3 regions of the Streptomyces hazeniae genome follow, and region 2 is predicted to be linked to each of the others. Evidence: riboswitches for the same ligand, from Rfam matches in the RefSeq annotation. Region 2 holds a riboswitch; each other region holds the start of a gene.

What was found. A riboswitch is a leader RNA that binds a small molecule or an ion and turns the genes downstream of it on or off. The one in region 2 is predicted to bind cobalamin.
Region 1: it holds a riboswitch for cobalamin, as region 2 does, so the genes downstream of both, RM572_RS24795 ((2Fe-2S) ferredoxin domain-containing protein) here and RM572_RS05355 (acyl-CoA thioesterase) in region 2, are expected to answer to the same signal.
Region 3: it holds a riboswitch for cobalamin, as region 2 does, so the genes downstream of both, cobN (cobaltochelatase subunit CobN) here and RM572_RS05355 (acyl-CoA thioesterase) in region 2, are expected to answer to the same signal.

The regions. Positions count from the first base shown of each region.
Region 1 is NZ_JAVREQ010000029.1:7,342-13,033, reverse strand. It holds gene truA (tRNA pseudouridine(38-40) synthase TruA) at 1-592, shown strand, start outside; gene RM572_RS24805 (hypothetical protein) at 692-2,029, opposite strand; gene RM572_RS24800 (hypothetical protein) at 2,035-2,376, opposite strand; gene RM572_RS24795 ((2Fe-2S) ferredoxin domain-containing protein) at 2,501-2,902, opposite strand; cobalamin riboswitch at 2,962-3,084, opposite strand; gene RM572_RS24790 (hypothetical protein) at 3,045-3,419, opposite strand; gene RM572_RS24785 (polysaccharide deacetylase family protein) at 3,422-4,489, opposite strand; gene RM572_RS24780 (putative glycoside hydrolase) at 4,637-5,692, shown strand, end outside.
Region 2 is NZ_JAVREQ010000003.1:31,251-36,942, forward strand. It holds gene RM572_RS05345 (iron-siderophore ABC transporter substrate-binding protein) at 1-566, opposite strand, end outside; gene RM572_RS05350 (ABC transporter ATP-binding protein) at 563-1,423, opposite strand; cobalamin riboswitch at 1,500-1,715, shown strand; gene RM572_RS05355 (acyl-CoA thioesterase) at 1,855-2,313, shown strand; gene RM572_RS05360 (hypothetical protein) at 2,640-3,650, shown strand; gene RM572_RS05365 (CbiQ family ECF transporter T component) at 3,657-4,823, shown strand; gene RM572_RS05370 (ABC transporter ATP-binding protein) at 4,820-5,692, shown strand, end outside.
Region 3 is NZ_JAVREQ010000013.1:45,522-51,213, reverse strand. It holds gene cobN (cobaltochelatase subunit CobN) at 1-2,371, opposite strand, end outside; cobalamin riboswitch at 2,407-2,558, opposite strand; gene cobG (precorrin-3B synthase) at 2,631-4,037, shown strand; gene RM572_RS15635 (precorrin-8X methylmutase) at 4,093-4,761, shown strand; gene RM572_RS15630 (precorrin-2 C(20)-methyltransferase) at 4,758-5,692, shown strand, end outside.

The DNA of each region.
Region 1 (5,692 bases), on a different contig from region 2:
GCTGCGCCGCCTCGCCGGACGGCTGCCCATGGACGTCCGCGTGCACCGGGTCGCCGAGGCGCCGCCCCACTTCGACGCGCGCTTCTCCGCCATCTGGCGGCGCTACGCGTACCGCGTCTGCGACCATCCCGGGGGCGTCGACCCGCTGCGCCGCGGCCACGTGCTCTGGCACAACTGGCCCCTGGACCTCGACGCGATGAACGCCGCCGCCGACGCGCTGCTCGGCGAACACGACTTCGCCGCCTACTGCAAGAAGCGCGAGGGCGCCACCACCATCCGCACCCTCCGGCGGCTGCACTGGGTCCGGCAGCCCGACGGCGTCCTGGAAGCGACCGTCCTGGCGGACGCGTTCTGCCACAACATGGTCCGGTCGCTGGTCGGCGCGATGCTGTTCGTCGGCGACGGTCACCGGCCCTCCGAGTGGCCCGGCAAGGTCCTCGCGGCGGGCGTCCGCGACTCCGCCGTCCACGTCGTCCGCCCGCACGGCCTCACCCTCGAGGAGGTCGGCTACCCCGCGGACGCCGACCTCGCGGCTCGCAACGCCGCCTCCCGCAACAAGCGCACGCTGCCGGGAGCCTCCGGCTGCTGCTGACCGGAGGTGTGCCGACGAACTCCACGAGATCCACCGCCGGTCCGTCGGCCGTACGGCCTGACGGGACCGTCCCGGCGGCTGCCGAGCCCCCGGCGCCGGTCAGCGGAGCGGCGCCGTCGCCTCGTCCAGCCGGGCGTCGAAGCGGCGCGCGTAGGCCTGGGCGTCGTCGCTCCGCCAGTACGGCCCGCCGTTGTACCGCGCGGCGAGCTCCTGCATCTGCGCACGTGTCATCTGCTCGGCCGGCACGTCCGCGAAGCCGCTCTCCGCCTTCATCTGCGCCAGGTACTCGGAGGCGATGAAGACGTTCTGCGCCGGGTCCTTGATCGCGTCCTCGACCCGCGCCCGCTGGTCGTCGGTGAGGTGGTGCGGGTCGTAGCCGAGGACCTCGGCGCCGCGCCGGACCTGCACGGCGAGCGGCCCCATCGACGTCTGGTCGGCCTCCCCGGTGCCGGGCACGAGCTGCCGCACCTCGTCGGCCACGTCGTCCACCACCGCCGGCGCGCCCCCGACCTCCTGCCACGCGATGCCCGCGACCATCTCGGGCGGCAGCCCGGAGTGGTGGGCGGCGGCCCTGATCAGCGCGCTGTTGGCGTCGACGTAGGCCCGGAGGGTCTCCTCCGAGTCCGAGGGCAGGAGGTAGCTGATGCCCTTCGCGTCGGGGTGTTCCGCCGCCAGTGACCGGATGCGCTCCAGCTTCTCGTTCACGACGCGCGCGTCGCTGAGGGACGGGATCGCGTCGGTCTTGACGCCGGTGCCGGGAAGCTGCGCGTGGGGGTCGTCCGCGGCCTGCCGCGTCTCCTCCCGGAGAAGGCCGAGACTGCCCAGGATCTCCGCGGAGTCGCCGGAGCCGCCGCGGAACTCGGGGAGCGAGGCGTACGCCGTCCGCAGCTCGGCGAGGCAGCGGCTCCGCGCCTCCGACTCGACGCGCTGCGCGTCCTCGTAGGCGTCGTTCGCCTGCCGGTAGTGGCGTTCGGCGTCCTCCCGGATCGCGTCGACGTCGACGCCGATCTCACCGATCCGGTCCAGCAGGCCGGAGGAGTCGCGCAGATCCTCCCACTCCCGCATCGGGCTCTGCGCACCGGTCAGACGCGTGAGCAGGGTCGACTCCCGTGCGACGACCTCGGCCAGCTTCCGTTCGGAGAACTCGCCGTCGTCGAAGTGGCGTTGCGCCGTCGTCACGGCCTCGGCGTAGTCGGCCAGCGCCTGCCAGGCCTTGCGGAAACCGGCCGACAGGCCGTCCACGAGCTGCTTCGCCTCGTCCAGGCGCTTCACGTAGTGCTGCTGCGACGTGCTGACCCAGTCGACGCGGCCGGCCTTGAGGAAGGCGTCGTCCGTCGAGTCGGCGAGCCGGTGCAGCCGCGCGAACTCGTCGGCGTTGCGCTCGATGAGCGCCGGGTTGGCGTCGGCGAGGAACGCGACGTCGGCTCGGTGGGCCATCGCGGTCACCTGTCCTCGGGGTCGACGAGCCGCCCGGACTGCAGGATGCCGTCCAGGGCCCGCTGGGAGTCCTCGTCCGCGCGGGCGTAGGCGTGGCCCGTCGCCTCGAGCTTCGTCGCGAGGGCGGCCAGCAGCAGGACGGCGTCGGCGTACTGGTCGCGGGCGAACGTCGCGAACCGGTGCACGGACTCCGCCACCTCGGGATGCGACCGCGGCACCCGGCACATCGTGGCGTTCTCGCCGTCCATCCGTCCGGCGTGGAGGAGTCCCGCGACCTCGAGGAGCAGGTGTGAACTGCCGTCGATGGATGCGGCGCTCGCCGAGAATCCGCCCCCGTGCGTCGTCATGCGTCTCCCCGTTCCGTACCCTGCGTGGCGCGCCGACCAGTGTAGGCAGCGGCCGAGCGAGGGACGCGCGGAAAGATCACCTACGGCCCGTTGTCACCGCATACGTCTCCGCCGGATCCTCACCTCAGCGTGCGTCGCCGGGCAGCGGGGCCGCCGCCGACCCGGGTTCCGTGGCACGGCGCGGTGGGGTGAAGGTGTGCAGGTCGAGAACGGCGGGCGGGGGAGCGACCCCCGGGCCGCCGGCCCGGAGCCAGGCGGCGACGTCCTCGGTCGCCTCGGCGCTGTTGACCAGCGCCAGCCAGACGGGACGTCCGCCCGCGGCGCGCCCCTCGGCCGACGGCTGCACCACGACCACGTTCGCCTGGTCGCACACGTCCAGGCACTCGGACACCCGCACGGGCGCCTCCTGCCGCAGCCGCGCGAGCTGTTCGGCGTGGTCCACGCCGGTGATTTTGTGGCTGCCGCAGCAGCAGTCCCGGCACACCGTGACGCGGCACGGCACCTGTTCGGACGACCTCCCGGGCATGCTGCCCACGCTCCCCTCCGGGGAAGTCCGCCCCGGTTCGTCGAGGGGCGACCGCGGGGAGTCTCCTGGCTCTCGGGTCGCTGCTCGTCCCGGCCTTCCCGCCCCGCCGGGGGCAGTGGCCTGTCCGGGATCCGCTCGCCGATCACAGTGGCGGGACCGCGCCGGATTCGCACCGGCTTCCTCGTTCCGCCGTCGCCTTGTCGCCGGGCATCGTTCCACACCCCGGCTGCGCGCCGGGGGCACTCCGTGGGAGCGGGGCGTTCAGTCGGGGAGCGAGGAAGCCCGTGTCCAGGGGCGGGTAGGGGGCAGGGAGGTTCAGCTTGCCGCCGAATTCGACGGAGGTGACCGCCGTGGAGTGGCTGCGGGTCGAGCCACCCGCCGTGACGACCGGTTCCGTGTACGCGTAGGCGTGCCCGTCCTCGCGGTTGAGGAGCACGTACACGGGGACGCCCGCTGCGGCGTAGGTGCGCAGTCTTGGGCCGGTGTCCGTCTCGTGGTCGAGCGGGGAAGCCCGCACGGTCAGTACGGCTGGGCGCGGTTCTCGAAGGGGGCGGCGAGGGAGGGCTCGCGGTCGGCGGGGAAGGAGACGCGGTCCGGGTCGCCGTCGGAGGTGTAGCGGGCGACGGTGCCGTCCGCGAGCTTGTCGAGCCAGGAGGCGGAGGCGAAGTTCGCGTCGGGGCCGTCCGGGCCCTGGGAGCGGATGCGGGGGATCGCCGCCGGGTCGAAGTCCGAGGAGAAGGGGGACGGCGCGGGGTTGGCGCCGACCAGGTAGACCCCGGCGTGCCGGTAGTCGGTGTCGCCGGAGGAGCCCTCGACGGCGAGCCCGGCGTCGGAGGGCATCGAGCCGTTGGGCAGGGCGAGGGAGTCCACGGTGACGTCGTCCGGGAGGGCGTCGGTGATGGCCTTCTGGTTGCGGGCGACGGCGCGCTGGACCTCGGAGCCGGAGACCGTGCCGAGGGTGGTGTGCCGCAGGGTGTGGTTGCCGATCTCGAAGCCGTGGTCGTGCAGCCAGCCCAGCGTGCGCTGCCCGCCGGGTTCGGCGAACGGGTCGCCGTTGACGAAGAAGGTCGCGACCGGGCGGAAGTCCGGGTGCTTCGCCGCGACGTCGTGGAGGACGGCGACGGCGGTGTCCGGCTTCGGCTTCCCGGAGGCGTCGAGCGCGAGCTGGCTGACGGTGGAGTCGTCGAAGGTGAGGACGACGGGGTGGGTGCCCGCGGGGATGTCGATGCGGCCGCCGGTCAGTGCGCGGGCCGTGACCGGGACGTAGTCCTCGCGGGCGAGGCGTTCCAGTTCGGCGCGGAAGTCCTCGGGGGTGCGGTCGTAGACGCTCTGCGGATCGTCGACGATCTGGTGGTACATCAGCACCGGTACGGCGCCGAGTTCGTCGGCGTCGACGGCGGCCGGGTCGGGCGCGGAGGGGGACGGCGACGGGCTGTCCCGTTCGCCGCCGGCCGTGTCCGCCGCACCTGGCGCGCGTTCCGCTTTCCGGTCCTCCGGCTCGTCCGGTGCGGTGTTCCCGGCGCATCCCGCGAGGGTCAGGAGCGCGGCCGCGGCTGCCGCCGCGCCGAGCCGGAGTGGACGAACCATGATTGGCCTCCTGCCGCGCCAGGGAAGTATGAAGAGACGACAGTGGCATTGTTGCCGGGAGTCGAGCGGTCGAATCGTCCGAGGCGGCAGCCCTGTTCAGGCTGACGTCACGTCAGACATGTCCCCTCGAACGGCAGGTGATCGCGCGTGCAGACCAGTCCACCCGGAGCGGGAAGGCGCAGGAGCTTCGTCCAGGTCCTCGGCCGCAGACGTCTCGCGATCCTCGCCGTCATGCTGGTGGTGGTCGGCTGCGCGGGCCTGGCCGCCTTCGCGTTCCGGTCCGTCCCGCCCCAGATACGCGTGGCGGGTCTGGAGAACGGCGGTGTGCTGAACGGCGCGGAGACGAAGAACGGCCGCCTGGAACTGGTCGCGCAGGGCGGCACGTCGCTGGACGGCCTCACCGTCTCCCTCGACGGCGAGCCCGCGAAGACCCGTCGGGACGGCGACCGCCTCCTCGTCGAGACGCCCGGGCTGGACGACGGCGCGCACGAACTGACCGTCGCCGCCGACGGGAACCTCGGCCTCACGCAGACCACCCGGCGCTCCTTCACCGTCGACACCACCGCGCCGCGCCTGACCATCGAGAAGGCGCAGGCCGAGTCGCTGCGCGCGCCCGCGACCATCCGCGGACACGTCGAGGGCGCGCGGACGGTCACCGTCGGCGGGGCGGAGGTGAAGGTCGGCGACGACGGCGCGTTCTCCCACCGCCTGGCCGAACCCGCCCCCGAGGTCGAGGTCCGTGCGGTCGACGAGGGCGGCAACGAGACGGCCGAGAACGCCACGGTTCTCGTGCCCTACCCCGACACCCGGGCCGTGCACATCACGGCCATCGGCTGGACGTCGAAGGCCCTGCGCGATCCCATCCTGAAGATGGCCGAGGAGGGGCGGATCAACGCCGTCCAGCTCGACATCAAGGACGAGGACGGCGAGATCGGCTACGACTCGCAGGTCCCGCTGGCGCGGAAGATCGGAGCCGCCAAGGGCTACTACGACGCGAAGAAGGCCCTCCGCGAACTCCACGAGCGGGACGTGCGCGTGGTGGGCCGCATCGTCGCCTTCCGCGACCCGATCCTGGCCAGGGCGTCCTGGAAGTCCGGTGCCCGCGAGCGCGTGGTGCAGGACGCGAACGGCGCCCCGTACGGGGGCGGCGGGCACTACGGGAAGCTGTCGTTCACCAACTTCGCGAACGAGGAGGTCCGCGAG
Region 2 (5,692 bases):
TCCAGCGCCTTCTTCCCCTCGGCGATCTTCGCCTCGAAGTCGGCCTTGAGCGTGTCGGCCTTGTCGGTGGTGCCGGTGGCCTCGGCGATGAGGTCGAGGTTCCGGGTCATCCGGTCGATCTGGCCGGAGGCGTCGGCGGAGCGCACCGTCAGGACGGGCGCGACCTCGCGCAGCTGCTTGACCGCGGACGGCTGGAGGTCGGTGGTGGCGACGATGAGGTCGGGCTTGAGCGAGGCGATGCCGTCCATGCTGGGCTCGCCGCGGACACCGATGTCCTTGGGGTCGTTCTCCAGCGGGACGACGGTGTCCCAGGTGTTGTAGCCCTCGACGTCGGCGACGCCGACCGGGTCGACACCCAGGGAGACGAGGTGCTCGACGACGTTCCACTCGGTGCCGACGACGCGTTCGGCGGGTCCGTCGAGGGTGACCTTCTTGCCCTGGGCGTCGGTGAGGACGAGGGAGTCGCCGGACTTCTGCGCGTCGTCGGCGGCGGGCTCGGTGGTGCCGCAGGCGGTCAGGGTGAGGGCGGCGGTGGCCGCCGCCGCGGCGAGGAGGAGGCGTCTCATGAGGGTGTGGTGAGCCTTTCGTTCCGGGTGTGGTGGCGGCCGACGGCACGGGTGCGCAGGTGGCCGGTCAGGGGGTCGGCGGTGACCTCGACGCGGATGCCGTAGGTCTCCGTGAGGCGTTCGGGGGTCAGGACGTCCTCGGGGGGTCCGTCCGCGATGATCCGTCCCTCGTGGAGCAGCACGATCCGGTCGGCGACCGCGGCGGCCTGGTCGAGGTCGTGCAGGACGACGCCGACGGCGATGTCGTGGACGTCCGCGAGGTCGCGGATGAGGTCGAGGAGTTCGACCTGGTAGCGCAGGTCGAGGTAGGTGGTCGGTTCGTCGAGCAGGAGGACGCCGGTTTCCTGGGCGAGGCAGCCGGCGAGCCAGACGCGCTGGAGCTGTCCTCCGGAGAGGTGTTCGGCGCCGCGTTCGGCGAGTTCCTCGACGCCGGTCAGCCGGAGGGCCCGGTCCACGGCCGCCCGGCCGCGCGGGTCGGCCCTGCCCCAGCGCCCCCGGTACGGGTAGCGGCCGAACTCCACGACGTCCCGTACCGACAGGCCGCTGGGCGCGGCGCGGCCCTGGGTGAGCAGGGCCACCTGCCGGGAGAACTCGCGGGGACTCAGGGCGAAGCCGTCGGTGTCGGCGTCGATGGCGAGTGTGCCCTGCCGGGGCCGCTGCAGGCGGGCGAGGGTCCGCAGCAGCGTCGACTTCCCGCTGCCGTTCGGGCCGACCAGGACGGTCACCTCGCCGAGGGGCAGAGCGACCGACGCGTCGTGCACGACGTCGACGGCGTCGTAGGCGACGGTCACGTCCGCGGCCGACAGCGCGTGACCGCGGACGGACGGGGCCTCGGGGGTCTCTTCACCAGCTTTCACGCAGATAAGGCTAGCCTCACCTAAACGGACGGTGGCTCCCGGGGCCGCGGGTTTCCGCTTTCCGGATCGACGCGGTTATGTTGAGCATGCAACCGGTTCGCCCCTCCTGTCCAGGAGAGGCGTCGCAAGAGGGAACCCGGTGGGAATCCGGGACTGCCCCGCAGCGGTGAGCGGGAACGACCGCCGTCACACGCACTGGGTCCGGCGAACGGGCCCGGGAAGCGACGGCCTGTAGGTGTCCTGACGGGACGCGCCCGCGAGTCCGAAGACCTGCCGGTCGCCCGTGTGCGACACCCGCCCACGGTGCCCGGAGGCCTCGAGGGAAGGCCGGTGCCGGACTCCGGCCGTGCCGTCGCGCGCGGACCGCGACCGCGCCGCTTCCCGACGCCCTCCTCGTCCCGGCCGGACAGCGACTCGCGAAGGAGAGTTCTGTGGCGCACCAGCCCACCGTCTTCCGCACCGACCCGGCGGACCACGCGGCATCCCGCGCGTCCCGGTCCGCCGTCACGCTCGCGCACATCATGAGCGAGCACGACACCAACCTCTACGGCACCATCCACGGCGGCGTGGTGATGAAACTCATCGACGACGCGGCGGCGGCCGCCGCCGGCAGGCACGGCGGGCCGCCGGCGGTGACGGTCTCCGTCGACCGGATGCGGTTCCTCGCCCCCGTGCGCGCGGGCGACCTGCTCACCGTGCACGCCGGACTGGAGGGCGTCGGCCGGACCTCGATGAACATCGCGGTCCGGGTCACCGCGGAGCGGTGGAACTCTCCCGGGCCGGTCACCGAAGTGGCCACCGCGCAGCTCACGTTCGTCGCGGTCGACGCGGACGGACGGCCGCGCCCGGTGCCGCCGCTGCCCGGGGCGGACACCGCCGGGGGCGAGTGAGTGCGGGCTCACAGCGGGCGTTCTGGTCAACGCCCCGGAGCGTCCGTACACTTGCCCACTGTCCGCAAGGACGACAACTGAACGCGTACGCGACGGAGAAGCCGGTGGGAATCCGGCGCTGACCTGCAACCGTGAACGGCGGCACCGCCCGCCGTGAGCCGGACCGCCCGCGCGCACGTGCACCGCTTTGCACTGTCATGGTCTGCAGCGTGGAGCCCGACCCCTCGGTTTCCCCGCCCCTGAACGCCGCCTGAAGCACGATCGGCGCGTCGGGGGCGCGTACGTGCCGGGGGCCGGTGCCCACCTCAGGGGGAGGGGCACCGACGATGAGCCGAGTACTACGCCCGTGGATCACCGCCGTCCTGGTGGCGGCCTGCGGCGTGCTGACCGGCCTCGGCACGCCGGAGACGGCCGCCGCGGTCGACACCTCCCGCGGCCGTCCCGGCTTCTGCCCCGACGGCAACGGGGTCACCGTGATCGTCGACTTCCGCGAACTCGGCGGACAGACCCTCGTCCGGTGCGCCGTGGGCAGTCAGGAGACCGGACTCGCGGCGCTGAAGGCGGCGGGCATCCAGGTGACCGGCACCAACCGCTGGGGCGAGTCGTTCATCTGCCGGCTGGAGGGCAAGCCCACGGCGGAGACCGAACCCTGCATCGACACCCCGCCGGCCTCGGCGTACTGGTCCTACTGGCACGCGCCGAACGGCGGCGCGTGGACCTACAGCCAGTACGGGGCGACCTACCGCAATCCGCCGGAGGGCAGCTTCGAGGGCTGGTCCTTCTCCAAGGGGCGCGACATGGACTCCGCGCCCGCGCCGCGCGTCGCCCCGCGCCGGCCGTCCGCGTCCAACGGCGGGCAGAGCTCCGGCGGTTCGTCGTCCGGTGGGTCCTCGTCCGGCGGGTCGTCGTCGAGCGGCGGATCGTCCTCGGGCGGCTCCTCCGGCGGGACCGGCGGCACGGGCCCGGGCGGCGGCGCGTCGTCCGGCGACACCGGTGCCGACCGTCCGGGGAACGGAGACGGGCCGGCGTCGGACCGCCCAGGCGGCCGGGACGAGGACGGCAAGCCGGACGGGAAGGACCGCGACGGCGAGAAGCGGGACGGGAAGAAGAGCCCCGACCCCACCGCCTCCGCCGACGACGAGTCGGCCGCTCCCGGGGCCGCTCCGAGCCCGACCGAGGCCGCGGACTGGAGCGGCGGCGAGGACCGGCCCGACCAGGCGGCGTCCGGCTCCTCCCTGTCCGCCGGGACCGCGCTGACCGCCGCGGCGGCCGCCGCCCTGGCCGTCGGCGCCGCGGTCCTCGCCTGGCGCCGCCGTCGCACCGGGCACGGGGACTAGCCGGACGTGAAGGACTCCGCAGGAGGCAGAACCACCGCCCTCGCACCGCCGTCCGGCTCCCCCGCCGTACGCCGGGCGGCGGGCGCGCTGCCCCGGACGCTGCACCCGGGCTGCTGGTGGCTGTGGGCGCTGGGCCTCGCGGCCGCCGCGAGCCGGACCGGCAACCCCGTGCTGCTCGGGCTGCTGCTGTCGGTGGCGGGCCTGGTCGTCGTGCAGCGGCGCAGCGACGCCCCCTGGGCGCTCGCGTTCCGCCTCTACCTCGCGCTGGGCGCGTTCATCGTCCTGATGCGGGTGGTGTTCCGGATCGTCTTCGGCGGAGGCCAGGGCGACGTGGTGCTGTTCGTGCTGCCCGAGATCCCGCTGCCCGAACTGGCGCGCGGCATCCGCCTGCTCGGCCCGGTCGCCGCGGAGGAGCTGCTCGGCGGCTTCTACGACGGGATGCGGCTGGCGGCGATGGTGGTGTGCGTGGGCGCCGCCAACGCCCTCGCCAACCCCAAGCGCATGCTCAAGGCCCTGCCGGGCGCCCTGTACGAGGTCGGGACGTCCGTCGTGGTGACCCTGACCGTGGCCCCCCAGCTGGTGGAGAGCGTCCAGCGGGTGCACCGGGCGCGCCGCCTCCGCGGTGGGGCGGGGCGCGGCCGGCGTGCCCTGCGCGGCCTGATCATCCCCGTCCTGGAGGACGCGATGAACCGGTCGCTGACGCTCGCGGCGGCGATGGCGTCGCACGGCTACGGCCGCACCGGACGGCTGGACGGGCGGGCCCGGCTGCTCACCGGCGGTCTGGTGCTGGTCGGCCTGCTGGGCGTCTGCGTCGGCCTGTACGGGGCGTTGGGCGGCGGCTCCCCGTCGTACCTGGGCGCTCCGCTGCTCGTCGCCGCTCTCGGTGTGGCCGTGACGGGCTTCTTCCTCGGCGGGCGCCGGGTGCGCCGGAGCCGGTACCGGCCGGACCGGTGGCGCGCCGCGGAACTGCTCGTCGCCGCGTCGGGGCTCGCCTCGGCGGCGGTGATGTACGTCGCCTCCCGCACGGACGCGGCGACGCTGCAACCGTCACTGGACCCGATCGCCTGGCCGCAGGTGGCGCTGCTGCCGGCGGCAGCCGTCCTGATCGGCGTGCTGCCGGCCTTCCTGACTCCGCGTCCGCCCGCCGGCCTCACGAAGGGAGCCGCCGCATGATCCGCTTCGACCGGGTCACCTTCACCTACGACGGCTGCGCGCGTCCCGCGCTGCGGGACGTGGAGCTGACCGTGGACGAGGGCGAGTTGTGCCTCGTGGCGGGACGTACCGGTGTGGGCAAGTCGACGCTGCTCGGCGCGGTCAACGGGCTGGTGCCGCACTTCACCGGCGGCCACCTGCAGGGCGAGGTGTCCGTCGACGGGCTGGCCACCCACACGCTGCCCCCGCAGGAACTCGCCCACGTGGTCGGCCGGGTGGGGCAGGACCCCCTCAGCGGTTTCGTCACCGACACCGTGGAGGAGGAACTGGCTTACACGATGGAGCAGTTGGCCATCGAGCCGAAGGTGATGCGGAAGCGGGTGGAGGAGACTCTCGACCTGCTGGGCATCGCGGACCTGCGGCACCGTGCGCTGCGCACCCTGTCGGGCGGGCAGCAGCAGCGCGTCGCGATCGGCTCGGTGCTCACCGCACACCCGCGGGTCCTGGTGCTGGACGAGCCGACGTCCGCACTCGACCCGACCGCCGCGGAGGAGGTGCTGGCCGCCGTCACCCGGCTGGTGCACGACCTCGGGACCACGGTGCTGGTGGCCGAACACCGGATGGAACGCGTGCTGCAGTACGCCGACCGGCTGGTGCACGTCGGCGACGACGGGCGCGTCCGGGAGGGCTCTCCGGCCGCCCTGATGCGGGACTGCGACGTGGCCCCTCCGGTGGTCCGCCTCGGGCGGCTGGCGGGCTGGGACCCGCTGCCGCTGTCCGTGCGCGACGCCCGGCGGGCGGCCCGCGCCCTGCGCGACCGGCTCGGCGACGCCGCCCCGGACGAACCGCCCGCCACCGGCGGGGAGGCGGCGCTCACCGCCCGCCGGGTC
Region 3 (5,692 bases), on a different contig from region 2:
CCAGGATGCGGGCCACCTGTTCGTTCTCCCCCGCGGCCACCCCGGAGACCGCGGACGGTTCCCAGCCGGCGTCCTCCATGGCCTGCACCAGCGCCCGCGCCCGCTCCTCCGCCGCGTCGGCGGCCGTACGGGTCGCCGCGGCCTCGTCCAGGCCCAGTGCTTCGCGCAGGCCGGGGAGGGCGGAGGTGCCGCCCCAGATCTGACGGGCCCGCAGCACCGCCAGCACCAGGTTGACGCGCTCCGGTCCGGTCGGGGCACCGCCCAGGACGTGCAGGCCGTCGCGGATCTGCGCGTCCTTCACCTCGCACAGCCAGCCGTCCACGTGCAGCAGGAAGTCGTCGAAGCCGTCGTCGTCCGGACGGTCCGCCATCCCGAGATCGTGGTCGAGCTTCGCGGCCTGGATCAGCGTCCAGATCTGGGCGCGGATGGCGGGCAGTTTGGCCGGGTCCATCGCGGAGATCTGCGCGTACTCGTCGAGGAGCTGCTCCAGGCGCGCGATGTCGCCGTAGGAGTCGGCGCGGGCCATCGGCGGCACCAGGTGGTCGATCAGCGTGGCGTGCACCCGACGTTTGGCCTGCGTGCCCTCGCCCGGGTCGTTGACCAGGAAGGGGTACACCAGCGGCAGGTCGCCCAGCGCCGCGTCGGGCGCGCAGCCCGCGGACAGGCCGGCGTTCTTGCCGGGCAGCCACTCCAGGTTGCCGTGCTTGCCCAGGTGGATCATCGCGTCCGCGCCGAAACCCCCCTCCCCGTCCGGGGCGGCGATCCAGCGGTACGCGGCCAGGTAGTGGTGCGACGGGGGCAGGTCGGGGTCGTGGTAGATCGCGACCGGGTTCTCCCCGAAGCCGCGCGGCGGCTGGATCAGCACCAGCAGGTTCCCGAACCGCAGCGCGGCGAGCACGATGTCGCCCTCGTCGTTGCGGCTGCGGTCGACGAACATCTCCCCCGGCGGCGGCCCCCAGTGCTCCTCCACGGCCTCCCGCAGCGCCGGGTCCAGCTCGGCGAACCAGCGCCGGTAGTCGGCCGCCGGGATGCGCACCGGGTTGCGGGCCAACTGCTCCTCGGTCAGCCAGTCCTGATCGTGGCCGCCCGCGTCGATCAGGGCGCGGATCAGCTCGTCGCCGTCTCCGGATGCCAGCCCCGGAATCTCGGCGTCGCCGAAGTCGTAGCCCTCGGCGCGCAGCCGGCGCAGCAGCGCCACGGCGCTGGCGGGCGTGTCGAGGCCGACCGCGTTGCCGATCCGGGAGTGCTTCGTCGGGTACGCGGACAGCACCAGGGCGATCCGCTTGTCCGCGGGCGGCACGTGGCGCAGGCGGGCGTGCCGGACGGCGATCCCCGCGACGCGGGCGGCCCGTTCGCGGTCGGGCACGTAGGCGGGCAGGCCGTCCGGGTCGATCTCCTTGAAGGAGAACGGGACGGTGATCAGCCGCCCGTCGAACTCCGGGACGGCGATCTGGCCGGCCGCGTCCAGCGGGGACACGCCCTCGTCGTTCTCCTCCCAGGCGGCACGCGAACCCGTCAGGCACAGCGCCTGGAGGATCGGCACGTCCAGCGAGGTGAGCGCGCCCGCGTCCCAGGACTCGTCGTCGCCGCCCGCCGACGCCTCGGCGGGGCGGGTGCCGCCCGCCGCCAGCACGGTGGTGACGAGCGCGTCGGCCGCGCGCAGTGCGTCGATCAGCTCCGGCTCGGGAGCACGCAGGGACGCCACGTACAGGGGGAGCGCGCGGGCGCCCGCCTCCTCCAGCGCAGCGCACAACACCTCCACGAAGGCCGTGTTGCCGCTCATGTGATGCGCCCGGTAGTAGAGGACGGCGACCGTGGGGGCGCCGTCGGCGGGTGCGGGGGCCGTGCGTTCCAGCGGGCCCCAGGTCGGCGCGGCGGCGGGCGGCTCGAAGCCGTGTCCGGTGAGCAGCACCGTGTCGGACAGGAACCGCGCGAGCTGCTCGAGGTTGCCGGGACCGCCGTGCGCGAGGTAGCGGTGCGCCTCGGCGGCGATCCCGACGGGCACCGTCGACGCCGCCATCAGCTGGGCGTCCGGGGCCTGTTCACCGGTCAGCACCACCACCGGCCGGTCCCCGGCGAGCAGCGCGTCCAGCCCGTCCTCCCAGGCCCGCAGCCCGCCCAGCAGCCGGACGACGACCAGGCCGGTGCCGTCCAGGAGCCCCGGCAGGTCGTCCAGGTCCAGGCGGGAGGGGTTGGCGAAGCGGTAGCGCACGGGACCGCCGGCCGCGCGGGCGCTGAGCAGGTCGGTGTCGGACGTCGACAGCAGCAGGACGGCGGGGGAGCCGGACGGGTCGGAGGAGTCGGAGGAGTCGGGTGCGGATCCGGGGGAGTCGGCGGGCTGCGGGTCTCGTTCCGCGGGCGAAAGCGGCATGCGACGTGAAGCCTTCCTCGGGGTGTCCACGCCCCGGGCGGTGTCGGACGGCGGGAGTTCCTGGCTCGTCCGGTTCCTCTTCACCGGACTCACAGTGGCGGGACCGCGCCGGAGTCGCACCGGGCTTCCTCCCCTGTCGCCGTCAACGGCGATGACGGGCATACGACCCGCCGACCAGCATCGTAAGCGCAACGCGGGTGCTCCGGGCCGTGATCCGGGGCATACGGTCCGGGCGTCGTCCGTCTGTATGCTCGCCGCGATGCCGACGCCCCGTGGCCGCACCTCAGCGAGCCCTGCCCCCGTGACGGCCCCCGTCCGGGGCCGTCACGACGCCTGCCCGGGCGCGCTGCGGCTGCACGCCGCGGACGACGGCGCCCTGGCACGGGTACGGGTGCCCGGCGGTGCGCTCACCGCCGCGCAGGCACACCTGCTCGCCGACACGGCGGACCGTCTCGGCGACGGCGCCCTCCACCTCACCTCGCGTGGCAACGTCCAGCTCCGCGGACTCGCCGCCGGCTGCGGCGCCCAACTCGCCGCCCGGCTGCGGGAGGCGGGGCTGCTGCCCTCCGCCGCGCACGAACGGGTGCGCAACGTGGTGGCCACCCCCCTGTCCGGCCTGGACGCCCGCGGGCACGCCGACGTCAGGCCGTGGGTCCGGGAGTTGGACCGCCTGCTGTGCGCCGACCCGGGTGCCACCGGTCTTTCCGGGCGCTTCCTCTTCGCCTTCGACGACGGCCGCGGCGACGTCGCCGCCCTGGGTGCCGACGTGACGGTGACGGCGGCGACGCCCGCGCCGGGTGCCGACGGCACGGCGGACGCGTCCGGCACGGCCGTGGTCCGGGTCGGCACCTCCGGCGCGGCGGTCACCGTCCCGGCGGCGGACGCCCCCGGCGCCGCGCTGTACGCCGCGCAGACCTTCCTCGCCCTCGGCACCGGCGCCTGGCGCGTCTCCGACGCCCCGGACACGGCCGCCGCCGTCACCGAGGCGCTCCGCACCCGCTTCGGACGGCCGTCCCCCGTACCGGGCGCGGGCCCCGCCACGGGTGACGGGCACGACGCCGGCGCCCCACGCGTACGCGACGCCGCCGGGGCGGGCCGCGCAACCCCGGGCGTGCACGTCGAAGGGGCGGGGCCCGCGCCCGGAGTGGTCGTGGCGCCCGGGGGCGTGCACGCCGCCCTGTGCGTGACCGCGCCGCTGGGAACCCTCACGTCCGCGCAGGCGCGCCTGCTCGCCGACCTGGCGCTCACCCGGGGCACCCGCGTACTCCGCGTCACCCCGTGGCGCGGCGTCGTCGTGCCGGGACTCGCGTCGGCCGCAGCGCCCACCGCGCTCGCGGAGACCGGAGCGGCCGGCCTGGTCACCTCGGCCGCCTCGCCGTGGTTCGGCCTCGGTGCCTGCGCGGGACGCCCGGGCTGCGCGGCGTCGCTGTCCGACGTACGCGCGGACGCCCGCGCCGCGGCCGCCGGCCATGACTCCCGGCCGCCGCTGCCGGTGTACCTGTCGGGCTGCACCCGGCGGTGCGGACGTCCGAAGGGCCCGCACGTGGACGCCGTCGCCACCGGCGACAGCCGCTACGAGGTGTCCGTGCCCGGCACGGACGACGCGGGGGAGTTCGCCGCCGCGCTCACCGCCACCGCGGCGGCACGCACCACCGCCGACGGGTGACCAGATGAGCGGCGACCAGACGACCGGGACCATCGAGAGGGGCGGGGCCACCCACATGCACGGGACCGACGACCACCGTGGCGCAGGCCACGCAGGCGCCTACGCGTACGAGAAGGACGGCGCGGCCATCTACCGGCAGTCCTTCGCCACCATCCGGGCGGAGGCGGACCTCGACGGGCTCCCCCCGGACGTGGCGCAGGTCGCGGTGCGCATGATCCACGCCTGCGGCATGGTCGACCTCGTCCGCGATCTCGCCTTCTCCCCCGGCGCCGTCGCGCGGGCCCGCACGGCCCTCCGTGCCGGTGCGCCCGTCCTCTGCGACGTGCAGATGGTGGCCAGCGGCGTGACCCGCAAACGACTGCCCGCCGGCAACGACGTGGTGTGCACACTGTCCGACCCGTCCGTGCCGGAGCTGGCCGCGCAGTTGGGCACCACCCGCAGCGCCGCCGCGATGGAACTGTGGGGCGACCGGCTGGACGGCGGCGTCGTCGCCGTCGGCAACGCGCCGACGGCCCTGTTCCGGCTGCTGGAGATGATCGACGCGGGAGCCCCGCGCCCCGCCGCCGTCATCGGCGTGCCGGTCGGTTTCGTCGGCGCCGTCGAGTCGAAGGCCGCCCTCGCCGCCCACCCGGCCGGCCTGGAACACCTGGTGGTGCGCGGCAGGCGCGGCGGCAGCGCGCTCGCCGCGGCCGCGCTCAACGCGATCGCGAGCGAGGAAGAGTGAACGCCCCCACCCCCGCCTCCGGTTACCCCGTCCCCGTGGACGCCGCCTCCGGTACGGGACGGCTGTACGGCGTCGGACTCGGCCCCGGCGACCCGTCGTTGATGACGATGCGCGCCGTCGAAGCCCTCGCGGCCGCCGACGTGGTCGCCTACCACAGCGCCCGCCACGGCCGTTCCATCGCGCGTTCCATCGCCGCACGGCACATCCGGGAGGACCACGTCGAGGAGGCGCTGGTCTACCCCGTCACGACGGAGGGGACCGACCATCCCGGCGGATACCGCGGGGCGCTGGACGACTTCTACACCGAGGCCGCCGCACGCCTCGCCGCACACCTGGACGCGGGTCTGACGGTCGCCGTGCTCGCGGAGGGCGACCCGTTCTTCTACGGCTCCTACATGCACATGCACAAGCGACTCGCCCACCGCTACCCGACCGAGGTCATCCCGGGCGTCACCTCGGTCAGCGCGGCGGCCGCCCGCCTGGGGACCCCGCTGGTCGAGGGCGAGGAGGTGCTGACGATCCTGCCCGGCACCCTGCCGGAGGAAGAGCTGACGGCACGGCTCGCCGCCACCGACGCGGCGGCGGTGATGAAGCTCGGCCGCACCTTCCCGCACGTGCGCCGCGCGCTGGAACGCTCCGGCCGGCTGGACGAGGCCCTGTACGTCGAGCGGGCGACCATGCCCGGCGAACGCACCGGGCGGCTGGCCGGCACCGACGCCGGCACGGTGCCCTACTTCTCCCTGGCCGTACTGCCCAGCCGGGTGGACGCGCCGCGGCCCGAACGCGCCGCCGGGGACGGCGAGGTGGTGGTCGTCGGCACCGGCCCGGCCGGGCCCTCATGGCTCACCCCCGAGACCCGCGGCGCCCTTGCAGGGGCCGACGACCTGGTCGGCTACACCACCTACCTGGACCGGGTGCCCGTCCGGCCGGG